Regions from separate parts of the Halomonas sp. M1 genome, predicted to be linked through region 2. Evidence: predicted binding sites of a transcription regulator. Region 2 holds the regulator's gene; each other region holds the start of a gene.
What was found. Region 2 encodes sigma-54, which starts transcription at its own class of promoters, with help from an activator protein. Its sites were predicted from a motif close to TGGCACNNNNNTTGCTNT; they were not measured.
Positions count from the first base shown of each region.

Region 1: a site for sigma-54 is predicted at 2,213-2,230, ahead of P8S54_RS15920 (circularly permuted type 2 ATP-grasp protein). Genes of this name have one in related genera too.
Region 3: a site for sigma-54 is predicted at 2,066-2,083, ahead of glnA (glutamate--ammonia ligase). Genes of this name have one in related genera too.

Region 1 covers NZ_CP121119.1:3,469,297-3,473,633, forward strand. Annotated here, with positions in the region: gene P8S54_RS15915 (transglutaminase family protein) at 1-1,901, opposite strand, end outside; gene P8S54_RS15920 (circularly permuted type 2 ATP-grasp protein) at 2,371-3,855, shown strand; gene P8S54_RS15925 (alpha-E domain-containing protein) at 3,860-4,337, shown strand, end outside.
Region 2 covers NZ_CP121119.1:911,634-915,970, forward strand. Annotated here, with positions in the region: gene lptB (LPS export ABC transporter ATP-binding protein) at 1-718, shown strand, start outside; gene P8S54_RS04160 (RNA polymerase factor sigma-54) at 824-2,239, shown strand; gene raiA (ribosome-associated translation inhibitor RaiA) at 2,327-2,635, shown strand; gene ptsN (PTS IIA-like nitrogen regulatory protein PtsN) at 2,640-3,110, shown strand; gene rapZ (RNase adapter RapZ) at 3,188-4,105, shown strand; gene P8S54_RS04180 (HPr family phosphocarrier protein) at 4,167-4,337, shown strand, end outside.
Region 3 covers NZ_CP121119.1:2,718,188-2,722,524, forward strand. Annotated here, with positions in the region: gene P8S54_RS12580 (acyltransferase family protein) at 103-1,140, shown strand; gene P8S54_RS12585 (hypothetical protein) at 1,150-1,770, opposite strand; gene glnA (glutamate--ammonia ligase) at 2,327-3,733, shown strand; gene P8S54_RS12595 (DUF4124 domain-containing protein) at 3,919-4,337, shown strand, end outside.

The DNA.
Region 1 (4,337 bases), 1.2 Mb from region 2:
GGCAGGAAGATGTGCAAACGCCCGTCCCGTGGCTCTATGCACAGGCTGGTGTGAATGACTTTGTGCTCGCGGTCGCCCTCGGCGTTAGGCTGTTGTTGAACGGCTTCACCTTCGGGGTGGCTGTGGCTGGGGTGTAAGCTTTGGCCCTGGCGCTCGGCGCTGGTGAAAAGGTGCTGTTCGGCGTTACGTCTGGCTACTTCACCATGGATGTCGCCGATCTCAGGACGGGGGGCAAACAGCGACTGGGGCTGTGGTTGATCTTCTGGGTCGGCCCAGGGCAACGCGGAAAGCGGCAGGCGCAGGCCCATGGGTGAGTCGCCGGGAACAAGGAAGAGATGGTCGCGCTTCAGCGGCCAGCGCCCGCTCTCCCAGCGGTGGTTGTGGGCAATGGAGTGGCGCAGAGGCAGGGCATAGCCCACTGCGGCGCCCAGGTCTTGTTCCAGCAAACGGGCCAAGCGCTGGCGTTCTGCATCATCTTTTAAGTCGGCGCTGTGGGGGTCAACGCTTACCGGAAGCGTTTGCTCTTTCCAGAGGTAGTAGTAAGCGTCCTCAAAGGCTGGGATCCAGTGGCGCTCTGCCACATCCAGGCGCTCGCTAAGGGCACGCGTAAATTGCTGGGCCATGGCGTCATCGACAACTACCTTCGGTGCGCCGTCCATACAGGCCAGCCATTTAGGGTCGCGCCACAGGGCCACGCCATCCTTACGCCAATAGCATGCCAGTGCCCAGCGGGGCAGTGGCTCTCCGGGGTACCATTTACCCTGCTGCTGTTGGATAACGCTGCCAGGGGCATAGGCGGTTTGTAGGCGGGTTAAGAGGGCTTCGGCACGCTCGCGTTTATGTTCGCCCAGGGCATCGGTATTCCACTGAGGGCTTTCCATATCATCGACGGACACAAACGTAGGTTCGCCGCCCATGGTCAAGCGTACGTCTTGGCGGTTGAGTTCGCTGTCCACCTGGTCGCCTAGCTGCAGAATTTGTTGCCACTGCTGGTCACTGTAGGGTTTGGTGACCCGAGGGTCTTCGTGGATGCGCTCCACGCGCATCTCCACATCAAAAGTGGCCTCACACTTTTCCGAAAAACCGGTAATCGCGGCGGCACTCCCGGTGGTGGGTGTAGCCGCAAGCGGGATGTGCCCTTCACCGGCAAACAGGCCCGAGGTGGGGTCAAGCCCGACCCAACCAGCACCGGGCAAAAATACTTCTGTCCAAGCGTGTAAGTCGGTGAAGTCGACGTCGGTGCCACTGGGGCCGTCCAGGGCTTTTACATCAGGAGTCAACTGGATCAAGTAGCCCGAGACAAAGCGTGCCGCTAAGCCTAAGTGGCGCAGAATCTGCACCAATAGCCAAGCGCTATCCCGACAGGAGCCGCTGCCAAGAGACAGGGTTTCTTCACAGCTTTGAACCCCAGGCTCCATACGTACTAGATAGCTGATGTCATGCTGGAGCCGCTGATTAAGGGCCACCAGAAAATCCACCGCGGTGGTTGGCTCCCGAGTCACCTCTTCTAGCCATTCAAGCAGGTGAGGTCCTGCTTCGGTCACTTCCAGATAGGGGCTTAGCTCGTTGCGTAGCTCTTCGGGGTAGGTAAACGGGATTTTTTGGGCAATATCATCCAGAAAAAAATCAAACGGGTTAATAACCGTCATTGGTGCAATCAGCTCGACGGCAATGGTTAGCTCTTTGCGGGGTTCGGGGAAAACCAGACGCGCATTAAAGTTGCCGAACGGATCTTGCTGCCAGTTTAGAAAATGGTCATCCCCCGAGATATTGAGCGAATACGCTTCAATGTGCGTGCGGCAGTGGGGCGCGGGGCGAAGGCGAACCACATGGGGCGATAATTGAACGGGTCGGTCAAAGCGGTACGTTGTGCGGTGATGCAAGGCAACGCGAATGGTCATGAGGCAGCCCCTAAAATAAGCCGTGTTCAACCGATCTAACGTTTAGCTAGCATCGGTAAGAAAAACAACAGTTAAAAAGTTAAGTAACAAAAGTATCGTTCCAGTTGATCTTTTTTGCAGCTGCAATATTGCGCTAGGCGTTTAAGAAGTGTGGAAAGTCGACTAAAACCCTTGGCAAAGCATTGCTTGCACTTTAATGGTGCTTTTTTTAGCCGTCGTTGTGGTAAAACACCAAAAAGGTGCGCTGATAAATGACTGAAAATTTAAGTCTCTTCTTATGAATTGCCTAAACGTTGAAATAACGCGAAAGATGGTACGTATTTTGCGTAATTACATGTGTAGTTAACTATAAGAGTAGTTAACTACATGAGTGGTTAATGTGTGTCGTTAGCTACGTAGATTGCGCGCGGCAGGCCTACACTAGGGTTAATGTAGATGTCGCTTCTACCCTTGCGCTAGGAGAGCGCCCATGAGCCAAGTGAATTGGAATAACTATGTGTGCCGTGACTTTTACGATGAACTGTTAGCGGCGCCAGGGCAGCCCCGTGCATCGGCAGATGAGCTGTGCAATATGCTGGCGCGGTTTAGCGGTGAAGAGCTAGCTGAGCGTAAAACAGCAGCGGAAATTGCTATTCGCACCATGGGAATTACGTTTACCGTGTATTCCGAAGGGGCGATGATTGATCGGGCTTGGCCGTTTGATATTGTGCCAAGGATTATATCCGCCAGTGAATGGCGCAAAACAGAAGCCGGGTTAAAGCAGCGAGTACAAGCGCTAAACCTGTTTATTGATGATCTTTATCATGACCAAAAAGTAATTAAAGACAAAGTGTTACCCGCTGAAGTGTTAGCCCAGTCGGTTAACTTTCGGCCCCAGTGTGTCGGAGTGAAACCGCCCCACGGGGTATGGGCGCATATTTGCGGGTCGGACTTAGTGCGTGGCGGAGATGGCACGCTTTATGTGCTGGAAGACAATCTGCGTATTCCCTCCGGTGTTTCTTACATGCTGGAGAATCGTAATGTGACTAAGCGCGTGCTGCCGGAACTATTTGCCTCGGGAAAGATTTTACCTGTGGATGACTATGTGTCCCAGCTTTATGACATGTTGGCGGCGATGTCGCCTCGCCCAGGGGATGACCCGCAAGTGGTTGTATTAACCCCCGGTATCTATAACTCTGCTTACTTTGAGCACGCCTATTTAGCCCAGCAAATGGGGGTTGAGCTGGTGCAGGGCAGCGATCTGCTGGTCGACGATGAGGATGTGGTTTACATGCGAACCGTCGAGGGGTTGCGCCGCGTCGACGTAATTTACCGCCGCGTCGACGATGAGTTCCTCGATCCAGAAGCGTTTAATCCCGACTCCATGCTGGGAGTGGCGGGCTTAATGCGCTCCTGGCGAGCGGGCAAGGTGGCACTAGCCAATGCACCTGGGGCCGGCGTCGCCGATGATAAAGTTGTCTATGCCTTTGTGCCTGACATTATTCGCTATTACCTGGATCAGGAGCCGCTGCTGCCCAACGTGCCGAGCTACCTGTGCATGTTTGAAGATGACCGTAAATACGTGCTGGAACATTTAGATGAGTTGGTGGTGAAGCCCGCTAATGAATCTGGCGGTTACGGCATGCTGATTGGCCCGCGCTCCACTAAAGAGGACCGTGAAGAGTTTGCCCGGCTAATTAAAGCCAACCCGCGTAACTACATGGCTCAGCCTACGTTAGCGCTATCAACTACCCCTACGCTTGCCAATGGCATACCACAGCCGCGCCATGTGGATCTTCGCCCGTTTATCCTGTCTGGACCGGAAACCCATGTTACTACCGGGGGTTTAACCCGCGTAGCGCTGGTGGAAGGCTCGTTAGTGGTGAACTCCTCTCAGGGCGGCGGTAGCAAAGACACGTGGATAGTCGAAACCGATGAGAACGCGGCGCCTGCCGCTGAGCTGAAAGGAGCCTAGCGCCATGTTGTCACGCGTAGCAGAAAACCTTTACTGGATGGCGCGCTATATCGAGCGTGCCGAAGACACCGCCCGGCTATTAAGTGTTAATAGCCACCTGATGCTGGATTTGCCCCGTCTTCTTCCGCTTGGTTGGGCGCCTCTCATCGAAATGACCGGCACGCTGGAAGAGTTCAATGCACGTCACACCAGCTTTGATGAGCGCAGCGTGGTCTATTTTTTGTGTGCCGATGCGCAAAACGGCAGTTCGATTCTTTCCGCGCTGGCTAGCGCCCGGGAAAACTTACGAACCACTCGGGATGTGGTGCCCCGGGAAATTTGGGAAGAGATCAATCAGCTCTACCTCAATGTTGCGGATCATGTTGAAAGCGGCGTTAGCCCCCGACGGCGGGATACGTTTTTGAAAAACGTGATACGCGGCTGCCAAACCTTAACGGGCTTGATTGAAGGTACGTTAAGCCATGGCCCCGCACGTACCTTTA
Region 2 (4,337 bases):
GCTCTATGCTCATCACCTGGCTAAAAGCTATAAGCGTCGCCGGGTGGTGAAAGATATTAACCTAGAGATTACCCAAGGCAGCGTTGTGGGGCTACTCGGCCCGAACGGAGCGGGTAAAACCACCTCGTTTTATATGATCGTTGGGTTGGTTAAGTCTGACGCAGGCAGCGTCGGTATTGATGATCTAGACCTCACCCGCGCACCCATGCATGAACGGGCTATTGCAGGCATTGGCTACCTGCCCCAGGAAGCCTCTATTTTTCGTAAGCTTTCGGTCGCCGACAACATCATGGCAATACTTGAAACTCGAAAGGAGCTTGACCGTAGCGCCCGTGAACAGCGTCTAGAGTCGCTACTTGAAGACTTCCACATTACCCATATCCGCGACAACCTGGGCATGAGCCTATCCGGTGGCGAGCGTCGGCGCGTTGAAATTGCCCGCTCACTGGCAACCGAGCCTGTGTTTATTCTGCTAGATGAACCGTTCGCAGGCGTAGACCCTATTTCAGTGGGTGATATCAAAACGATTATACGCGCGCTCAAACAGCGACATATCGGTGTCCTCATCACCGACCATAACGTACGAGACACGCTCGATATCTGCGATATCGCCTATATCGTTGGCGATGGCCAAATCATTGCTAGCGGCGACCCACAGTCTATCCTCGATAACCAGAAGGTGCGCGACGTCTATCTCGGGGCTGATTTCCGCCTATAAACAGGCGCCTACCGACTAATTACTTTTAATGGCATGCTTATTGCACTTGCACCTGAGGATAACTCGCACTAGGGTGGAGCTTTCTGATTAACGAGTGGTTCTCAGATGGTCATGAAAGCTTCTCTTCAACTGCGTATCGGCACACAGCTGACCATGACACCTCAGCTGCAGCAGGCAATTGCGCTGCTCCAGCTCTCAACACTCGACCTGCGGCAAGAAATTCAGCAAGCGCTCGACGCTAACCCAATGCTGGAACAAGAGGATGAATTTGGCGAGCAGGCGGTCACCGAGACGCCGGAAGCAGAATGGGCTGAAAGTATCCCTAGTGAGCTTTCTGTGGATAGTGACTGGTCCGACACCTACCAAGATATGGGCAGCACGGGCGGTAGCAGCGAAGGGCCTGATTTTGAGCGCCAGGCAGCAGGACAAAGCCTGCACGGTCACCTGCTTTGGCAACTTGCCATGACCGACTTCACGCTACGTGAGCACACTATTGCCGAAAGCTTGATCGATGCCCTCGATGCCAATGGCTACATCACTCAGCCGCTTAACGACATCCGCGAAGGCTTAAAAGCTCAGGGCCTGGACGGCCTAAGCCAGCGTGAAGTAGAGAACACCCTGTTGCGCTTGCAGCAGTTTGAGCCCACCGGGGTCTTCGCGCGGGACTTACGCGAGTGCCTAATGCTTCAGCTAGCCACGCTCCCCGAGGAGACGCCGCTTTTAGTACCTGCCAAACGGCTGGTGCGTCAATTTCTTGAGGCACTCGGCAAAGACGATATACGGCTGCTTAAACGACGCTTGAGCCTGGATGATGAACAACTCGATGATGTTATTCGCCTCATTCGCAGCCTTGACCCGCGCCCCGGCAGTGCCTACGGCGACAGCGATGATAGCTATATAACCCCAGATTTGGTCGTGCGGCACGATAATGAAGGCTGGCACCTGGAACTTAATCCAGAAGCGTTGCCCCGGCTACGCATTCAGCCTGACTACGCAAGCTTGATAAAGCGTGCTGATAAAAGCCAAGATAACCAGTTCCTTAAAGAGCACCTTCAAGAAGCCCGCTGGCTAATTAAAAGCCTTTCGAGCCGAAATGATACGCTGCTGCGAGTGGGTCGAGAAATTATCGCGCGCCAGATTGGCTTTTTAGAGCATGGTGAAGAGTCGATGAAACCGTTAATTTTAGCGGACATAGCCGAAGCCGTGGAGATGCATGAGTCCACCATCTCCCGGGTGACCACTCAAAAGTATATTCATACGCCCCGAGGAGTATTTGAACTCAAGTATTTCTTTTCCAGCCAGGTCAGCGGCCAAGATGGTGGCGACAGCCACTCCAGCACCGCTATCCGCGCGCGGATTAAGAAGTTGGTGCAAGATGAGCCACCGGGCAAGCCGCTTTCCGACAGCCGTTTGGTGACGCTCTTGGAAGCAGGCGGAATTAGTGTTGCAAGGCGCACAGTCGCCAAATATCGAGAGTCAATGGGCATTCCCTCTTCAAGTGAACGGCGCCGTTTACGTTAGCGAACAAGGAAACACCGCTATAGGGCTTTGCAACAGCGTAAAAAGGGTTACAATCGAAGTACAGTCCCATGGATAAGGAGCACGTCAATGCAAGTAAATATCACTGGTCATCATGTAGATCTGACTGACGCCTTGCGTGACTACGTAAATGAAAAACTAGCGCGCGTTGAGCGCCACTACGACAACATTACGACAGTACAAGTGACCTTATCTGTTGAGAAAGAGCGACAGCAAGCTGCCTGCACTCTGCACGCAGCCGGGGCTGATCTTCACGCCGAAGCATTAGATAATGACATGTACGCCGCTATTGATGCTTTAGCGGATAAGATCGATCGTCAACTCGTTAAACACAAGGAAAAAGCACAAGCTCGCGCCCAAGGCGCTGGTGTGCGTTAATTCAATGACGTTGGAAACCATACTCCCCCCGGAGCGCGTGCTATACGACGTGCCCGGGGGCAGCAAAAAAAGGGTGCTGGAGTTTTTCAGCACCTTTATTGCCCAAAACACCCCTAGCCTGGATAGCCAGGAAGTCTTTAGCCGTTTAATTGGTCGCGAACGCCTGGGAAGTACTGGTATAGGTAATGGCGTTGCCATTCCCCATGCTCGAAGCCCCCACTGCATCGCCCCTATTGCCGGCTTTTTAAAGCTTGCCGAGCCAGTCGATTTCGATGCCATTGATGGCGACCCTGTCGATCTGGTGTTTGTCTTGTTGGTGCCGGAAGAAGCTGACGACACGCACTTAGCATTACTTGGGCAAGTTGCCACCATCATGAACGAGGCTGATACGCGACAACAGCTTCGGAAAAGTACTAGCCAGCGTGAACTTCTTGAGCTTATCACCTCAAAAATCCGTGAAAAATCGGCGCACTAAGCGTCTACCTCGACGCTAGCCGCTACCTTTCTTCATTTTAAGCCTCATTAATTTTTTGGCAGCCCAAGAGAAACTCTATGCAATTGGTGATCATTAGCGGCCGTTCTGGGTCCGGTAAATCTATCGCCTTACAAGCGTTAGAAGATCTTGGCTACTACGCCATCGACAACTTACCCGCGATGCTGCTTGGCTCTTTAGTAGATGAGCTGCGTGTTCAGGGTGGGCGTACCCATTTAGCGGTAAGCATTGATGCCCGTAACCTGCCAGCAGCTCTTGAGCGCCTGCCAACGCTACTTGAAGAGCTCAATCAGCGGCAGATTCGTTTCCAGGTAATTTACCTGACCACCGATGCAAGAATTTTATTAGAGCGCTACTCCGCTACACGTCGTCGACATCCGCTAACTCGCGATAGCGACATGACGCTTGAGGAAGCCATTAACAAAGAAGAAGAAACGCTGCTTGAGATACGCGACCTTGCTGATCTCATGATCGACACTTCACGGCTTTCGGTGCACGACTTACGTCGCCGTATTACCGATCAAGTCGCCCATCAGCATAGCGACCAGCTAACCCTCACCTTTGAGTCATTTGGCTACAAGCGGGGCGTACCCCTAGATGCCGATATTGTGTTTGATGTGCGCTGCTTACCTAACCCCTACTGGGACCCAACGCTACGTCAGTACACTGGCAGAGACGCTAACATTGTGGCTTTTCTCAGCAGCTACCCCATTGTCGATGCGATGAGCAACGACATTTACAGCTGGTTAGAGAAGTGGCTGCCGGCTTACCAAAACAGCCAGAGAAGCTATATGACCATTGCAATCGGTTGTACCGGCGGCCAGCACCGCTCTGTTTACATGGTGGAGGAACTCGCGCAACGGCTCGTAAAACACATAGGGGAAGTACAGCTAAGGCATCGAGAACTGGGACTTCAGTACACTCTCAGTGAACAACCGGCGCAACCATCACCTTCAGAACCAGTCGAACCTGAGTAGCTTTAACACCTTAGATGCACGTATCCAACAAGACGACACCACTCGGCAAAAAGGAACCAGGGTGCCAGAACGAAATTTAACCCTTACCAATCAGCGCGGCTTACACGCGCGAGCGGCGACTAAACTGGTCAAATGCGGGCAACAGTTTTCAGCCAACATTTTCGTTTACAAGCAACAGCAAAAGGCCGACGCGGCTAATATTATGTCGCTACTGATGCTAGCAGCACCTTGT
Region 3 (4,337 bases), 1.8 Mb from region 2:
GTGGCCTCCAGGAATTAAATTACGTTACAAACGTCGTACGCCTTAGTTAGGGTTATGCCGCATATCTTAGCCTAGCAGGGTGTTTTCTCATTGGGAGGGTGGATGCAGAAGGTTGAGGAAATTTACTGGTTGCGTGCTTATGGGTGTATCGCTGTTTTCTTATTTCACTGGCTCGACCATATAAATCAGCGTGTTGATAATGTATTTACCGATCTGATGCGTATTCCGCTGGTGCTTGGCACGCCTATTTTTTTGTTTATTTCGATATTTGTGTTTGCCGTTCGATACAACAAACAAGTGCCGTCGGGGTTCCTCGGGCAGCGGGTTAAGTACGTCATGCTGCCCTATTTGGTATATGGATTCATTTATTCGACGGCTGAATGGATGCGTTTACAAAACAGCGATGAGCCGGTTGGCTTTATTAGCAATGCAACGGAGTATTTTGTTTTTGCAGGTTGGCATGGGTACTTCTTGATTATTGCTATGCAGTTTTACACGGCCTACTGGCTATTTACCCGCTGGCAGCTATGGCGCTTTGACCCTATGCCCTGGCTATGGGGTAGCTGCATCGTAAGCATGGCTTACTGGGGTTTAGCTTATTGGCTTGAGGTAGCGCCGCCTGGCTATTTGCTTTGGATTGCCCCGTTGGGCTGGGTGTATCTCTTCTTTTTGGCGCTCGCGCTGGTGCGCTACTACCTTTTAATGCCGTCTGCAGTGTCTCAAATGGAAACGGTTCAGTTACCCGCTTGGATACGTGTGTTGGCTCGGCCAAGATGGCTGATGGGGCTAGTGGTTTGCATTGTGATGGCCACCTTTGCGGGATGGCTGGCCTTTTCATCCAAAGAGGTCTGGGTGATTCCTTTTTTTGTGTTGTTCACGCTGTGGGCAATGCGCTACTTAAAGGGGCGCCGAGCGCCGCCTTGGGTACGCTATATCAATGCGTATTCGTTTGGTATCTACCTTGCCCACCCGATGTTTTTTGCAATCACAGATTTTTTTGTCGGGCCCACAGCGCTTCCCCTGCCTGTATACGCTGTGCTGCTGATTGTAGTGGGGGTTATCGGCTCTATAGCGCTCAACAAATTGGCGAATACGACTACCTGGGGCGCCATGCTTTTTGGCAAACGTTTAAAAGTATAAACGCGGGAATTAAGGGATTAGGTGTGAAGCGTGGAGTGGGTAACGTGCATCGTCTTTAACAAATAAGCCGTGCTGTGAGCGTAGAGTCTTGCTACTGATGGTTTTTAGGCGTGTGGGGCAGGCATAAAGGCGCTGCAGTAAGTCTACCAACGCTGGCTCATCCAGTTCGGGGTCAAACCCGCCTAAGCGTTCTAACCAGGCGCGTCGAATCGCGATGTAAGGTGGCACCGTAATGGCAGAGCCTATAAAACGTTGCAGGAGGCGCGAAGAAAAGCGCGGCGGTGCACTTACAATGATCAATGCGTCGAGAGAAGAGGTATCTAGCTGGGCAATAATCTCGTCCCACTGCTCTGGGGCGATGGTTTTTTTCTTTAGCGCGATAAACAGCCACTCCGCTTGGCTGATATAAGCAGCTTGGTTCAGGCGTGCACCCAGTGGGCGGGAGGGTGTAATTATGCAGTGCACTTGGTAGCGCTGCTCCAAGTCCGCCAAGCGATTATCAGCACGGGTATGAGTGACAATAATGGGCACTAGATGGTCTGAATGGCCGGACTGCCGAATGGAGTGGAGGTGGCGTGGTAAACGGGCACCCGTTACCAGCGCATCAACAATAAAGCAGACCGTACCCATGAAAGCGGCTTCCCATGTTATGAAACCTATAAAGTTTGTAATTTATTGTAGTTCTTGGTTTCTTTAAGTAGCAAGTGAAAGTTGCTTAACACAAATGAAGGTTGTGGGTTTTTTTATGCACCAAGTTGATGCATATAGGTGTTTGCTTGTGTGTTTTTGGTGCGTTTTTCTGGGTTGATGGCAAGGCAGGGCTGCTCTTATAGGCGTCATGCCACATGAAGAGGCATAGTGAGAGAAGTTTTAAATTAATAAATACAATGGCTTGCTATTTTTTAATGCCATATTGGTGCAAAGTTGGCATGCTCTGTGCTTTATATTTTGGAAACAGTTGTTTAGCGGCTAGCGTGTCGTAGGCAGAAGCCCTGTGGCGTGCTACAACAATAGCCGGTTTGGAATATCGCTGGACGTTTTGCTCTTTACCGCCAGACAAACGTTGAGCGAAGAAGAATGACAAACGTGACACATGCCCTTAGCGTGTTGAATGTTTTGTCGAATAACATTTTTATCGATAGCTTTCTGTTTTACGCTTTAAGCCACGCTCATACCGGAGGACACTATGTCAGCCAAGACTCTCGCGCTAATTGAAGAACATGATGTTAAGTGGGTAGACCTGCGTTTCACCGACACCCGCGGTAAAGAGCAGCACGTTACTGTTCCTGCTCGGGATGTGAACGAGGAGTTTTTTGAAAACGGCCAGATGTTTGATGGTTCTTCCATCAACGGCTGGAAGGGCATCAATGAATCCGACATGATTCTGCGCCCAGAAGACGGTACTGGTTTCCTGGACCCCTTCACCGAAGACGCTACCCTGATCCTGCGTTGCGACATTATCGAGCCGGCTACTATGCAGGGCTACGACCGCGACCCACGTTCTATTGCTAAGCGTGCAGAAGCCTACCTGCAGTCTACCGGCCTGGGCGATACGGCTTTCTTTGGCCCTGAGCCTGAATTCTTTATTTTTGATGAAGTGCACTGGAAGTCCGATATCCAGGGCTCTATGTACAAAATCACCTCTGACGAAGGCGCCTGGGCTACCGACAACGTTGTTGAGGGCGGCAACCTAGGTCACCGTCCGCGCGTAAAAGGCGGTTACTTCCCGGTTCCCCCGGTAGATAGCTTCCATGATATTCGTGGTGCTATGTGTAACACCCTGGAAGCGATTGGCCAGACCGTGGAAGTTCATCACCACGAGGTTGCCAACGCGGGTCAGAACGAAATCGGCGTTAAGTTCAACACGCTGGTGAAGAAGGCTGACGAAGTTCAGGAAATGAAGTACGTGATCCACAATGTGGCTCACGCTTACGGCAAAACGGCTACCTTTATGCCGAAGCCCCTGGTGGGCGATAACGGTTCAGGTATGCACATCCACCAGTCCTTCTGGAAAGATGGTCAGAACCAGTTCGCCGGTGACGAGTACGCTGGCCTGTCTGAAATGGCGCTTTACTACATTGGCGGCATCATCAAGCACGCCCGCGCTCTGAACGCCTTCACTAACGCGTCGACTAACTCTTACAAGCGTTTGGTACCTGGTTTTGAAGCGCCGGTAATGCTGGCCTACAGTGCCCGCAACCGTTCTGCTTCTATCCGTATTCCGTACACGGCTAGCCCGAAAGGCAAGCGTGTCGAAACGCGCTTTCCTGATCCGACGGCCAACCCCTACTTGGCGTTTGCCGCCATGCTGATGGCCGGTATCGACGGTATCAAGAACAAGATCCATCCTGGCGATGCGATGGATAAGAACCTGTACGACCTGCCGCCAGAAGAAGGCAAGTCAGTGCCGACCGTTGCAAACAGCCTGGATCAAGCGCTGGAAGCACTCGATGTTGACCGCGCGTTCCTAACCGAAGGTGGCGTGTTCACCGACGAAATGATCGACGCCTACATCGAACTGAAGATGGAAGACGTTGAGCGTATCCGCATGACGACTCACCCCATTGAGTTCGACATGTACTACAGCTGCTAATCAGCGTTATTAATACCTAGCTGCTACTATCACCCCGGCGGTGGTTGTCAGTAGCGAAGTAAATGCGCTAACAAGTACGGTAGTAAGTACTGTTACCAGCACTTATATCAGTACTGAAATAAGCACTGAAACCCCGCCTCGGCGGGGTTTTTTATTGGCACAAACAATGTAAAGGAAGGGGCGCGATGGCATTTGGGCGGCGTTTTGAGGCAAAAAAGAGTTTATTAACAGGCACTTTGCTCGTGCTGTGCCTGTGGGTAAGCGCTGCGCAAGCACAAACGGTTTACCGAGTGCTGGATGAGCAGGGCAGGGTCACCTTTACCGATAACCCGGAGCGCGGCGGCGAAGCGCTGACGTTAGCACCGCTGCCGAGCGTTTCCACGTCTCCCCGCGCTGCCCCATCGGCGCCGCGTCGCCAGGGTAGCCCTGGGCAGCCCTTTATGCCTTACGACCGCTTTGTGATTAGCGCGCCCCAGGGTGGGGCAGCTATTCGCGATGGCATGACCGCCGTCGAGCTGCACGTGTCACCCCCGCTGCGGGAAGATCACAAAGTTCAGCTATTGGTGAACGGTGAGCTTAGCCAGACAGCGCTGAATAGCGATGC